Regions from separate parts of the Streptomyces sp. NPDC048523 genome, predicted to be linked through region 2. Evidence: riboswitches for the same ligand, from Rfam matches in the RefSeq annotation. Region 2 holds a riboswitch; the other holds the start of a gene.

Region 1 (5,404 bases), on a different contig from region 2:
CCGCGCCCTCGATCAGCGCCGGCAGCTCCTGCGCGACATCGACCCGGGTCGGGTTCCCGATCCGGTACGAGGCGCCGGAAGCGGCCCGGGCCGCCAACAGGTCCGTGTCGGCGGTGGACAACAACAACACTGTGCTCATGCGGGCGCTCCCGGTGGAATGAAAGGCAGTCCTTGCGGCGCGCCGGACTCGATGAGCCGCCACAGCGCGTCCGTGTCCGCGTGCTGTTCGATCAGGTCGCCGAGCCGGTCCAGCTGCTCCTCGCGCAGCGCGGCGAACGACGTGTCGGGGGCCGGCACGAACCGGCGGCCCGCGGCGGCCGCCACCTCCCGCAGGAAGGCCCGCCGGAAGCCGTCCGACTCCAGCGAGCCGTGCCAGTGCGTGCCCCAGGTCTGGTCCACGCGGCAGCCGTCGAGGAAGGGGACGCCTCCGCCGACGTCGGCGACCCCGTGGTGGATCTCGTACCCCTCGACCGGCTCCCCGAGGGCTTCCCCCACCGGCCGGGTGAGGGTCTTCTCCCGCGCGAACCGCACCCGCACGGGCAGCACACCTAGACCGTCGACCGCGCCGGCGCGCGATTCGACCTCGTCCTCGATGTGCTCGCCGAGGATCTGGAACCCGCCGCAGATGCCGAGGACGGGCCGCTGTTCGGCGACCCTGCGCCCGATGGCCGCCGCGAGGCCCCGCTCCCGCAGCCACTGAAGTGCCTTGACGGTCCCACGGGTTCCCGGAATCACGACGAGGTCGGCGTCGGCCAGTTCCTCGGGCCGGTCCACGAACCGCACCACGACACCGGGTTCGGCGGCCAGGGCGTCGACGTCCGTGAAGTTGGACATCAGCGGGATCGCGCACACGGCGACCCGCAGCACGTCCTCCCCGAGGGGAGCAGCCGTGTTCGACTCCCGGACCGTCCCCCGCAGGGACACCCGCAGCCCGTCCTCCTCGTCGATCCCGAGGCCGTGCCGGAAGGGCAGCACGCCGTAGGTGTGCCGCCCGGTGAGTCCGTGGAGCATGTCGAGCCCGGGTTCCAGGAGGCTGACATCCCCCCGGAACTTGTTCACGAGGAACCCGGCGACGAGCTTCTGGTCCTCTTCCGAGAGCAGCGCGACGGTCCCGAAGAAGGAGGCGAAGACGCCCCCGCGGTCGATGTCGCCCACGACCAGCACGGGCAGCCCGGCGTTGCGGGCGATCCCCATGTTGACGATGTCGGTCCGCCGCAGGTTGATCTCGGCCGGGCTCCCGGCCCCCTCACAGATCACCGCGTCATACGTGCCCCGCAACTCGGCGAGACAGTCGAGCACGGTCCCGAGGAGCCGCTGCTGCCGCCCGCCGTGATAGCCCCGGGCGCTCAGTTCACCGACCGGCTTCCCGAGCAGCACGACCTGACTGCTCTGCTCGCCACCGGGCTTGAGCAGCACGGGATTCATCAGCGCGGTCGGCTCGATGCGGCAGGCCTGCGCCTGCATGGCCTGGGCCCGCCCGATCTCCGCGCCCTCCCGCGTCACGAACGAGTTGAGGGACATGTTCTGCGCCTTGAACGGCGCGACCTTGACCCCCTGTCGCACCAGCCACCGGCAGATCCCCGCGGTGACGACACTCTTGCCGGCGTCGGAGGTGGTACCGGCGACGAGAAGCCCTCCGCCACTCATGCGCTGCGCCCCTTCACGAAGGCCCGCGCGGCGACACCGACGCCGAGCGCGAGCAGCCCGACGCGCCGCGACAGCCGTGCGGCGCGCTCGATGTCGTACACGGCGACGGCGCGCCCCTTCTGATGGAGCAGCGGCCGGTGTTCGACCCGCCCCGCGTACGAGAGGATCCCCCCGAGCCGGACACCCAGCGCCCCCGCGAACGAGGCTTCGACGGGCCCGGCGTTGGGGCTCGGATGCCTGTGCGCATCCTCCCGCCAGGCCCGCACGGCACCCCGGGGATCGTCTCCGGCCACGGCGGCGAGTACGGCGGTGAGACGCGCCCCCGGCCACCCGGCGAGGTCGTCGAGCCGGGCGGAAGCCCACCCGAAACGCCGGTACCGGGGCGACTTGTGCCCCACCATGGCGTCCAGCGTGTTCACGGCCCGGAACGCGAGCAGCCCCGGCACCCCGCCGACGGCACCCCACACCAGCGCCCCCACGACGGCGTCGGAGGTGTTCTCGGCCACGGACTCCACGACCGCCCGGGCGATCCCGTCGGCGTCGAGGGCCTGCGGATCCCGCCCGCACAGATGGGGCAGCCGCTCCCGGGCCGCCTCGACGTCCCCCGCCTCCAGCGCCCGCCCGACGACCCGGGCCTCCCGTACGAGGGACGTCCCGCCCACGACAGCCCAGGTGGCGGCCCCGGTGAGCACGACGGAGGCGGTGCGGGACGGTCGTACGGCCCGCTCCGCGACGGCGCCGAGCGCCACCGCACCGCCCACGCACACGGCGGTGTGCAGCGCGCCCCACCCCCGGTGGTCCCGCCACAGCACCCGTTCCACGGCCCCGGCGGCCCGCCCGAACGCGGCGACCGGATGCCCGCGACGGGGGTCACCGAGCAGAAGGTCACCGATCAGACCGGCGGCGGCGCCGTACGCGAAAACGCGATCGGCACGCATCGGGTCAGCCGATCGCAGGGTCGTTCACGTACCGGGTACCGCTGGTGGATCGGCAGGCGAGCATCGCGTCATGTCCTCACTCAGGGTGTCCACGCCCTGGTTCGACGAGTCCGGCGGCGAGAGTTCCTGGCTCCCGGGGTTGTCTACCCCGGTGACAGTGGCGGGACCGCGCCGGATTCGCACCGGCTTCCTCTTCTGCCGCCGTAAATGGCTCCGGCAGTCCACCACGGGCCTTCGAGACCCGTCAACTTGTTGTTGACCTGCGGCGGGAGAGTGTGCAGAACCCCACATCGCCGGTCATGAAAGACGGCCGGGCGGGCACGGAACTGGAAGTTCCGTGCCCGCCCGGCCGTCGAGTGGCGGGGGGCCGTCAGGCCACGATCAGGCCACGATCAGAGAGATCCCGTACGCCACCGCCGCCGCGCACGCCGCGAAGCAGGCGTAGGCGCCGGTGACCGCGAGCGTGGCCGAGCCGCCCTGGGCCGTGGCCCGCTCCTGGCGGGACAGGCCCATGATGCCGAGGGTGAACAGGGCCACCAGGCCCACGGTGACGACGAGGCTGACGCCGAAGACGGAGCCGAGTGCTTCCCAGTCGATCTTCATGGTGAGGCTTCCTTAGGAGGGGGGCTCAGACGGCGGCCGGCGGGGCCGGTTCCGTCGCGGCGGCCGGGGCGGGGGCCGGAGCCGGGATCGTGGCGGTGAGGCCCTCGGTCACGGTGCCGGTGGGCGGCGGGGTCACGACGGCGATCGCCGTGGTCACCACGCCGGCCGGCTCGTCGGTGTGGTTGACGTTGGACGCGTCCACGACCTCGCGCCGCGAGATCTTCCAGATCGCCGCGCTGGAGGCGACGAGGAAGACCGCCACGAGCGCCGTACCCCAGTCGCCGAGGTTCGTGACCGACTCGGCCAGGGCGCCCACCAGGGCCGCCGCCGGGAGCGTCAGGCCCCAGGCCACGAACATCCGCGTGGCCGTCGACCAGCGGACGACCCCGCCCTTGCGGCCGAGGCCCGCGCCCATCACCGAACCGGAGACGGAGTGCGTGGTGGAGAGGGAGAACCCGAGGTGGGACGAGGCCAGGATGACGGTGGCCGCGCTGGTCTGTGCGGCGAAGCCCTGCTGCGGCTGAAGGTCGGTCAGGCCCTTGCCCATGGTGCGGATGATGCGCCAGCCGCCGAGGTAGGTGCCGAGCGCGATGGCGAGACCCGCGGAGAGGATGACCCAGGTGGGCGGGTCGGAGTCGGGGGCGACGACGCCGCCGGCGACGAGGGCGAGGGTGATGATGCCCATCGTCTTCTGCGCGTCGTTGGTGCCGTGGGCCAGCGAGACCAGGCCGGCCGAGGCGATCTGTCCGGTGCGGTAGCCCTTCGCGGCGGCCTTGCCGTCGGCCTTCTTGCCCAGCGTGTAGGAGAGCCGGGTGGCCAGCATGGCGGCGACGCCCGCGACGATCGGGGCGGCGACGGCGGGGATGAGGACCTTGGTGACGAGCGCGTCGCCGTGCACCGCGCCCATGCCCGCCGAGGCGATGGTGGCGCCGATCAGACCGCCCATCAGGGCGTGGGAGGAACTGGAGGGCAGACCCACCAGCCAGGTCAGCAGGTTCCAGAGGATCGCGCCGACCAGGGCGGCGAAGATGACCTCGGGACGGATGCCGGTCTCGTCGACGAGACCCTTGGAGATCGTGTTGGCGACCTCCACCGAGAGAAAGGCGCCCACAAGGTTCAGCACGGCGGACATGGCCACCGCGACCTTGGGCTTGAGCGCACCGGTCGAGATGGTGGTGGCCATCGCGTTGGCGGTGTCGTGAAAACCGTTCGTGAAATCGAACGCGAGTGCGGTGACGACCACAATCGCGAGGATCAGCGAGAAGTTTTCCATTTACCCAGGCAATCGTTCGAGGTCATTGGCAGATTGAACGTAGGTAACCTGGATGAACGGAAGGTGAACTGGGGCGGGCCGCACGGTGACCGGAATCTTCTGCTGTCCCCGCGTCGAACCCCGCGGCCCCCGCACGACCCGTACGCCCCACGGCTACGCCCCGGCGGCGAACCTGTTGAGCTGTCGAGCCGACCCGTTGAAGAGATTTTGGTCACCCGGCAGACTGGCCACCCACAGCGCGTGATTGCGGCGAAGGCGCCGCTGTGTAGATCACCGGCCGGCGCCCGGTCAGCCGCTTCGCCTCGCACACGGGTTGTATGCAATGTCCAGCGCCGGCGGCAGGGGCCAGCCGTCCGCGGACCAGGCACCGCCGTTGCGCACGAAGTACGCGGCCTGCGCAGGATGCCGGTAGACGAACCTGGCGCCCTTGACCAAGGCCTGCTGCCAGACCGGCCGGGGCCCGACCGGGCGAACGCCATGCCTCCCGCGCTGAGCATGACCACGGACAGGGCCACGGCGCGGGTTCGGTGCCGGGCAGCCTTGCGATCACGGGACAAAGAGGGGCGCACGCCCGGAAACGCGCCCTCCGGCGCCCCGCCTGGCAGGATCACGGCATGGCTGAGGAACGGCAGAAATCATCGGGCGAGGCGGACGCGTGGGGCGAGTTGGTCGACACGGCCCGCCGGACGGTCACCGACGGACTGGTCGTCGGCACCTCCGGCAACGTCTCGGTACGCGTAGGGGACACGGTCCTGGTCACCCCGTCCGGCGTCCCCTACGACCGCCTCACCCCGGACGACGTGACCGGCGTCGACCTGGAGGGCCGTCAGGTCCTGGGCACCCTGGTCCCCACGAGTGAACTCCCCATGCACCTGGCGGTCTACCGCAGTACCGACGCCCGCGCGATCGTGCACACCCACGCGGTGCACGCCACGGCCGTCTC
Region 2 (5,404 bases):
ACACCGCCCGGTGATGGTCCACCGCAGCATCATCGGCAGCGTGGAGCGGGCGGTCGCCCATCTCATCGAGGCACACGGCGGCGCCTTCCCGGTGTGGCTCGCCCCCGTGCAGCTGGTGGTCCTGCCGGTCGCGGAGGCACAGGAGGAACGGGCCCATGAGCTAGTACGGCGGGCCGAAGCGCGCGGCATCCGGGCCGAACTCTCCGGTCCCGGTCACGGCACCCTCGGCGCCCGCGTCCGCGCCGCGCGCCTCGTGCCGTACCAGGCGGTGATCGGGGAGCGGGAGGCCGACGCCGACTGTGCGGCCGTACGGCTGCGGGACGGGCGTAGGCCGGGAGTCGTGCCGGTCGGCGAGCTGCTGGAACGGATCGCTGCCCGCAGCGGTGATCGCGGGGCCGAACTCTGGGCGGCTGCGTAAGGTCGGTCCCGTACGCCAGTGACGAAAGGACCTCCGCCGTGACCGGTCAGCCCATTCCGGTGATCATCGACTGCGACACCGGTGTCGACGACGCCCTGGCCCTGCTGTTCGCCGTACGGCACCCGGGCATCGACCTGCGTGCGGTCACCTGTGTGGCCGGGAACACCGACGTCGACGGTGTCGTGCGCAACACGCTGACCGTTCTTGAGCAGGCCGGAGCCGGGGACATCCCCGTCGCGCGGGGTGCCGCGCGGCCGCTGATCGAGCCCGTGCGCGCCGCGCACCACGTGCACGGCCTCGACGGCATGGGCGACCTGGGGCTGCCGGCGCCGACCCGGGTCGCGGTGGACGTGGACGCGGTGACCCTGCTCAGGCGGGAGATCCTCGCCTCCCCGACGCCGGTCACCCTCATCCCCACAGCGCCGCTCACCAACATCGCCCTGCTGCTCCGCACCCACCCCGACGTGGTGCGGAACATCGAGCGGATCGTGTTCATGGGCGGCGCGGTCGCGACCGGCAACGCCACCCCCGTCGCGGAGTTCAACGTCTGGCACGACCCCGAGGCGGCCGCCGTGCTGCTCACCGCAGGGGTGCCGATCACCATGTACGGCCTGGACGTGTTCGAGCGGGTCATCGTCCCCGCCGCAGACGTCCAGCGGCTGCGGGCGAGTTCGGAGCCCAGCCTGCGCATGGCCGGGGACCTCCTCGCCCACCGCGACCCGGCCACCTCCGGTGACCCCACCCCCACCGGTGGCCTCGGCGACGCGGGCGCGGTGTGCGCGGTCGTCGACCCGGAGGGGCTGACCACCGAGCTGCTGCCGGTGGAGGTGAGCCTCGCCCCCGGCCCGACGCGCGGCCAGACCGTCGTCGACCGCCGCCGCCGTCCCGGTGAGTCCGAGATCCACGAGGGCGAGCGTGAAGTGACCCTCGTGGATGTGGCGTTGGGCGTCGACGTGGAGCGGTACGTGAAGCTGTGGCTGACGGCGGTGGAGGGGGCCTAGCCACCGAGCCCCGTCCGCTCTCTCAGGAACTGCTGACGCTCCACCGCTGCTCCACCTTCGCGAGCCGCCAGTAGGCGATCGCCGCCGCCCACACCACCACGAACAGGCCGACGATGATGTAGCCGACGTTGTCGAGGTCGATGTCGGCGATCCAGGTGGTGAGGTCGTCGGTGAGGTCGAGCTTGTCGTGCAGGACGCCGACGAGCTCGATCGTGCCGATGAAGAAGGCGACCGCGATGGACAGCCCGGTGATGGCGAGGTTGTAGAAGACCTTGCGGACGGGGTTGGAGAACGCCCACTGGTAGGCGAAGTTCATGAACGTGCCGTCGAGGGTGTCGAACAGGCTCATGCCGGCGGCGAAGAGCAGCGGCAGGCAGAGGATGGCGTACCAGGGCAGACCCGCGGCCGCGCCCGACCCGGCCATCACCATCAGGGTCACTTCCGTGGCCGTGTCGAAGCCGAGCCCGAACAGGAAGCCCAGCGGGAACATCTGCCCCGGCCGGGTGATGGACTTGGTGAGCCGGCCGAGGATCCGGTTCATGAAGCCGCGCGAGTCGAGATGCTGCTCCAGCTCCTTCTCGTCGTACGTCCCCGCCCGCATCGCCCGGAAGACCTTCAGGATGCCCAGCAGGGCGACCAGGTTGAGGGCGGCGATGAGATAGAGGAACGACCCGGAGACCGTCGTACCCAGAAATCCGAGCACCTGGTGGGTACTTGACCCCTCGTTCATGACCTTGCCGGCGAGCTGGGTGCCGCCGGCGATCAGCGCGGCGAGCAGGACCACGACACTGGAGTGCCCGAGCGCGAACCAGAACCCCCCGGACACCGGCCGCTTGCCGTCCGCCATCAGCTTGCGCGTGGTGTTGTCGATCGCGGCGATGTGGTCGGCGTCGAAGGCGTGCCGCATGCCGAGGGTGTAGGCGGTGATTCCGAGTCCGATGCCGAAGGCCTTGTCGCCCACCTCGTAGTGCTCGGGGACGACCAGGAGGAAGAGGATGCCGAAGGCGACGACGTGCAGGGCGGCTATCGCGGCCATCAGACCGACCGTCTTGACGGTGTCCTCGCGCCGCCAGCGGAAGGAGGCGGGGGCGGCGGCGGTCTCGTGCAGGGCGGTCTCGGGCAGCGCAGGATCAGTCATACGGTGGTCACTCCAGCACCTCGTGGATGAACGCGTGAGCTGCCGTGGCCGGTCTCCTGGCTTACGGGTCGTGCGTTTCCCTGCCCGCCTTCCCGGCCTGATGGTGACGGCCAGTGGCTGTCCCGTGAGGGACGTGGGAGGGAAACTCCCCGATCACAGTGGCGAGGGCCGCACCGGAATGGACCTTTGAGGGGTCGTCACCGGCTTCCCGAGCACCACGGCCCGCCCACCGTAGGGGGGAGCGGGGGTTCCTGCATAGCTGCACACCTGCGCAGGTATGGAAGATCACACAGAGCCGCCTGCGAGGATGTGCGCCATGCACCTCGTCCCGGCCGACCGAGCCGACCGCCGCACCATCGACGGACACCGGGTGTGCGACGCCATCGCCGCGATCGGCGACCCGGGACACGTCCGCACCTGGTCCGACCGCTTCGCCCTCCTGGCCGACCCCAACCGTCTCGCCCTGCTGCTCGCCCTGTACCGGACCGGCCCCCTGGCCGTCTCCGACCTCGCGATCGCGACCGGCATGAACGACCCGGCCGTGTCCCAGGCGCTACGGCTGCTGCGGGCGGCCGGGGTCGTGGCGGGCGAGAAGGAGGGACGGGTGGTGCGGTACCGGGTGGTGGACGAGGCGGTACGGGGGCTGTTGCAACAGGTGTCGTGAGGGGGCGTCGGACAACTCCGGACTGCTGAGGGGCAGTTCAGCGGCACTGAAAGACCAGGACATCCGTCAGTGTGCCTGTGTACCGTGCCCCTATGACCGACAACCGAAAGGGCCGTGCCGCGTAGGCGCCCCTCAGCCCTGCGGGCTGAACTGCCGATCCGTCGCGTGAGGCCACGACGGTACCCGGCCCTCGACGGCCTCTCCGCGCGCTGCATGGCCGATCTGCGCCGCCTGGAGCGATCCCGCTCCTTTCTCGAGGACACGGTTGAAGCGTTCCGGCGCTGGAAGGCTCTTGCCCACGGACCGCTCAGACTGATCGCGGACCCGACGACAGCGCAACGATGCGGCATCCCCGGCTGTTGTGACGTGGGGTACTTCAGGGATCACCTCGAAGCCGTTCTGCACGCCCTGCCCAAGCAGAGCGCACGAGAGTTGCGCGCTCTCCTGACCCCCCTCGACGACGAGATTCTGAGACGGGCGAAGGTCATCCAGGTCGACAACCTCGGCGTGCCGTGGTGGCGGGACCAGCTCTAGGTCCAGGAGGCGTGAGCGGTGCCCAACTCGCTTGACACAGTGGTGCCGTCGTGAGGTGATCCATGCACCGTGATCCTTTGGGGGGGACCTTGTCGTACGTGGCCGTGACGCTTGCCGGTGCCGACACACCGGGTGAGCATCTCCAACTGGCGGCCTTCACGGCCATGGCCGCGATCGTCTTCATATGGCTGGGGCGACGGCAGCGCAGCACGGGGCGCAACGTGCTCGCACCGAGCGAGACGATGAGGGCCGGCGACCGGCTCATCCCGGCACCACCCCCGAGCCGCGGGCACCGCAGAGCAGGGTGGGCGTGGATCGCCTTCGGCTGCGTCTTCCTCCTGCCGGCGGTGTTCAACCTCCTGGCGGCGATCCATGAACTCATCGACTGAGTCGGCCTGCGTCACCGCCGTCCGGGCCGTACATCGGTAACACGCGGTCACTCACCCCTCCACCCCCCACCACTCCGGCCCGCCCCCCTTCCACTCGATCCACGACGACTGCGCCACCTCCGCCGCGTCGATCTCCAGGCCCGCCCTGCGGAGGAACTCGGCGACGTCGGTCAGGTTGTGGGCCAGGCCGAGGATCTCGCCGTCCACGCGGACGCGGCGGCCGCCGGTGGGGGACGGGGGGTGCACGATCACGCGGATCGGTCCGGACATGTCTTCAGGATCGTCCGGGACGTACGGTCCCGCATGTCGATCCGTCATCGGTCGAGCTGTTCGCCGATGTCCGCGACGGACGAGCGCCCCAGATCGCGCAGTTCCCGCCACTCGGCCGGGCGTGGGCGGCCTCGCTGCCAGTGGGGATGGAAGAACACCTGGGCCGACAGCCGGTACAGGCGTCGGCGCAGCTCCGTGCGCCCGGGGCGCTCGGCGAGCTGCCGGTAGGTGACACTCCAGTCCCGCTGTGCCCGGGCGAGGTCGTCGGGGAACGATCGCATGCCCGGATTCAATCATGTGTTCGATTTATTGGGCCATGGCGGGTCCGTGGACGAGTCCCGGGCACGCCGAAGGGCCGCCCACACCGCGAACGGTGGGACGGCCCCGGTCGGACAGGGGTCAGGCGCGCGAAGCCTTGCGGCGACGCGTGGCCAGGACGATGCCCGCGCCGCCCGCGAGCAGCACCGCCGCGCCGCCCGCGATCAGCGGGGTGTTGCTGCTGGCGCCGGTCTCGGCGAGGTTGTCACCGCCGCCGCCGCCGTTCGGGGTGGGGGCGGCCGGAGTCGTGGTGGACTCCGAGGCCGACGGGGTCGGGGTGCTCGTACCCGGGGTCTCGGACGCCGGGGGCGTGCTCTCGGACGCCGGCGGGGTGGACTCGGACGCCGGCGGGGTCGACTCCGAGGCCGGGGGAGTGCTCTCCGAGGCCGGCGGGGTCGCCGGGGGCGTCGTCGGCGGGGTGGCCGTGCAGTCCTTCGTGCCGCCGTTCCAGGCCGCGATCAGCTTGTCCTTGATGACCGGGTGGTCCGGGCCCTTGGGGAGGTCGCCGTGCGGCAGGCCGTCCTTGGCGTCGAGCTGGCCGTCGAACTTCGTGTTGCCCCGGTAGAGGTCGATCTGCGCGTAGCAGCCGACGTCCGGGATCGAGATGTCGAGGGAGTCGACGGAGCCGGCCTTGACGGTCACGGTGTCGAAGTCGTGGAAGACCTGCTCGCC

Evidence for each region. A riboswitch is a leader RNA that binds a small molecule or an ion and turns the genes downstream of it on or off. The one in region 2 is predicted to bind cobalamin.
Region 1: linked by a shared signal. The riboswitch ahead of ACGFWE_RS37435 (cobalamin biosynthesis protein) and the one ahead of ACGFWE_RS27350 (HoxN/HupN/NixA family nickel/cobalt transporter) in region 2 are both predicted to bind cobalamin.

The regions. Positions count from the first base shown of each region.
Region 1 is NZ_JBICWQ010000010.1:170,711-176,114, forward strand. Features, by position in the region: gene cobN (cobaltochelatase subunit CobN) at 1-139, opposite strand, end outside; gene ACGFWE_RS37430 (cobyric acid synthase) at 136-1,647, opposite strand; gene ACGFWE_RS37435 (cobalamin biosynthesis protein) at 1,644-2,585, opposite strand; cobalamin riboswitch at 2,683-2,826, opposite strand; gene ACGFWE_RS37440 (hypothetical protein) at 2,967-3,188, opposite strand; gene ACGFWE_RS37445 (anion permease) at 3,214-4,461, opposite strand; gene ACGFWE_RS37450 (class II aldolase/adducin family protein) at 5,076-5,404, shown strand, end outside.
Region 2 is NZ_JBICWQ010000005.1:389,134-394,537, forward strand. Features, by position in the region: gene thrS (threonine--tRNA ligase) at 1-418, shown strand, start outside; gene ACGFWE_RS27345 (nucleoside hydrolase) at 457-1,419, shown strand; gene ACGFWE_RS27350 (HoxN/HupN/NixA family nickel/cobalt transporter) at 1,442-2,557, opposite strand; cobalamin riboswitch at 2,586-2,792, opposite strand; gene ACGFWE_RS27355 (metalloregulator ArsR/SmtB family transcription factor) at 2,874-3,221, shown strand; gene ACGFWE_RS27360 (hypothetical protein) at 3,387-3,755, shown strand; gene ACGFWE_RS27365 (hypothetical protein) at 3,854-4,144, shown strand; gene ACGFWE_RS27370 (hypothetical protein) at 4,196-4,414, opposite strand; gene ACGFWE_RS27375 (hypothetical protein) at 4,459-4,695, opposite strand; gene ACGFWE_RS27380 (LAETG motif-containing sortase-dependent surface protein) at 4,814-5,404, opposite strand, start outside.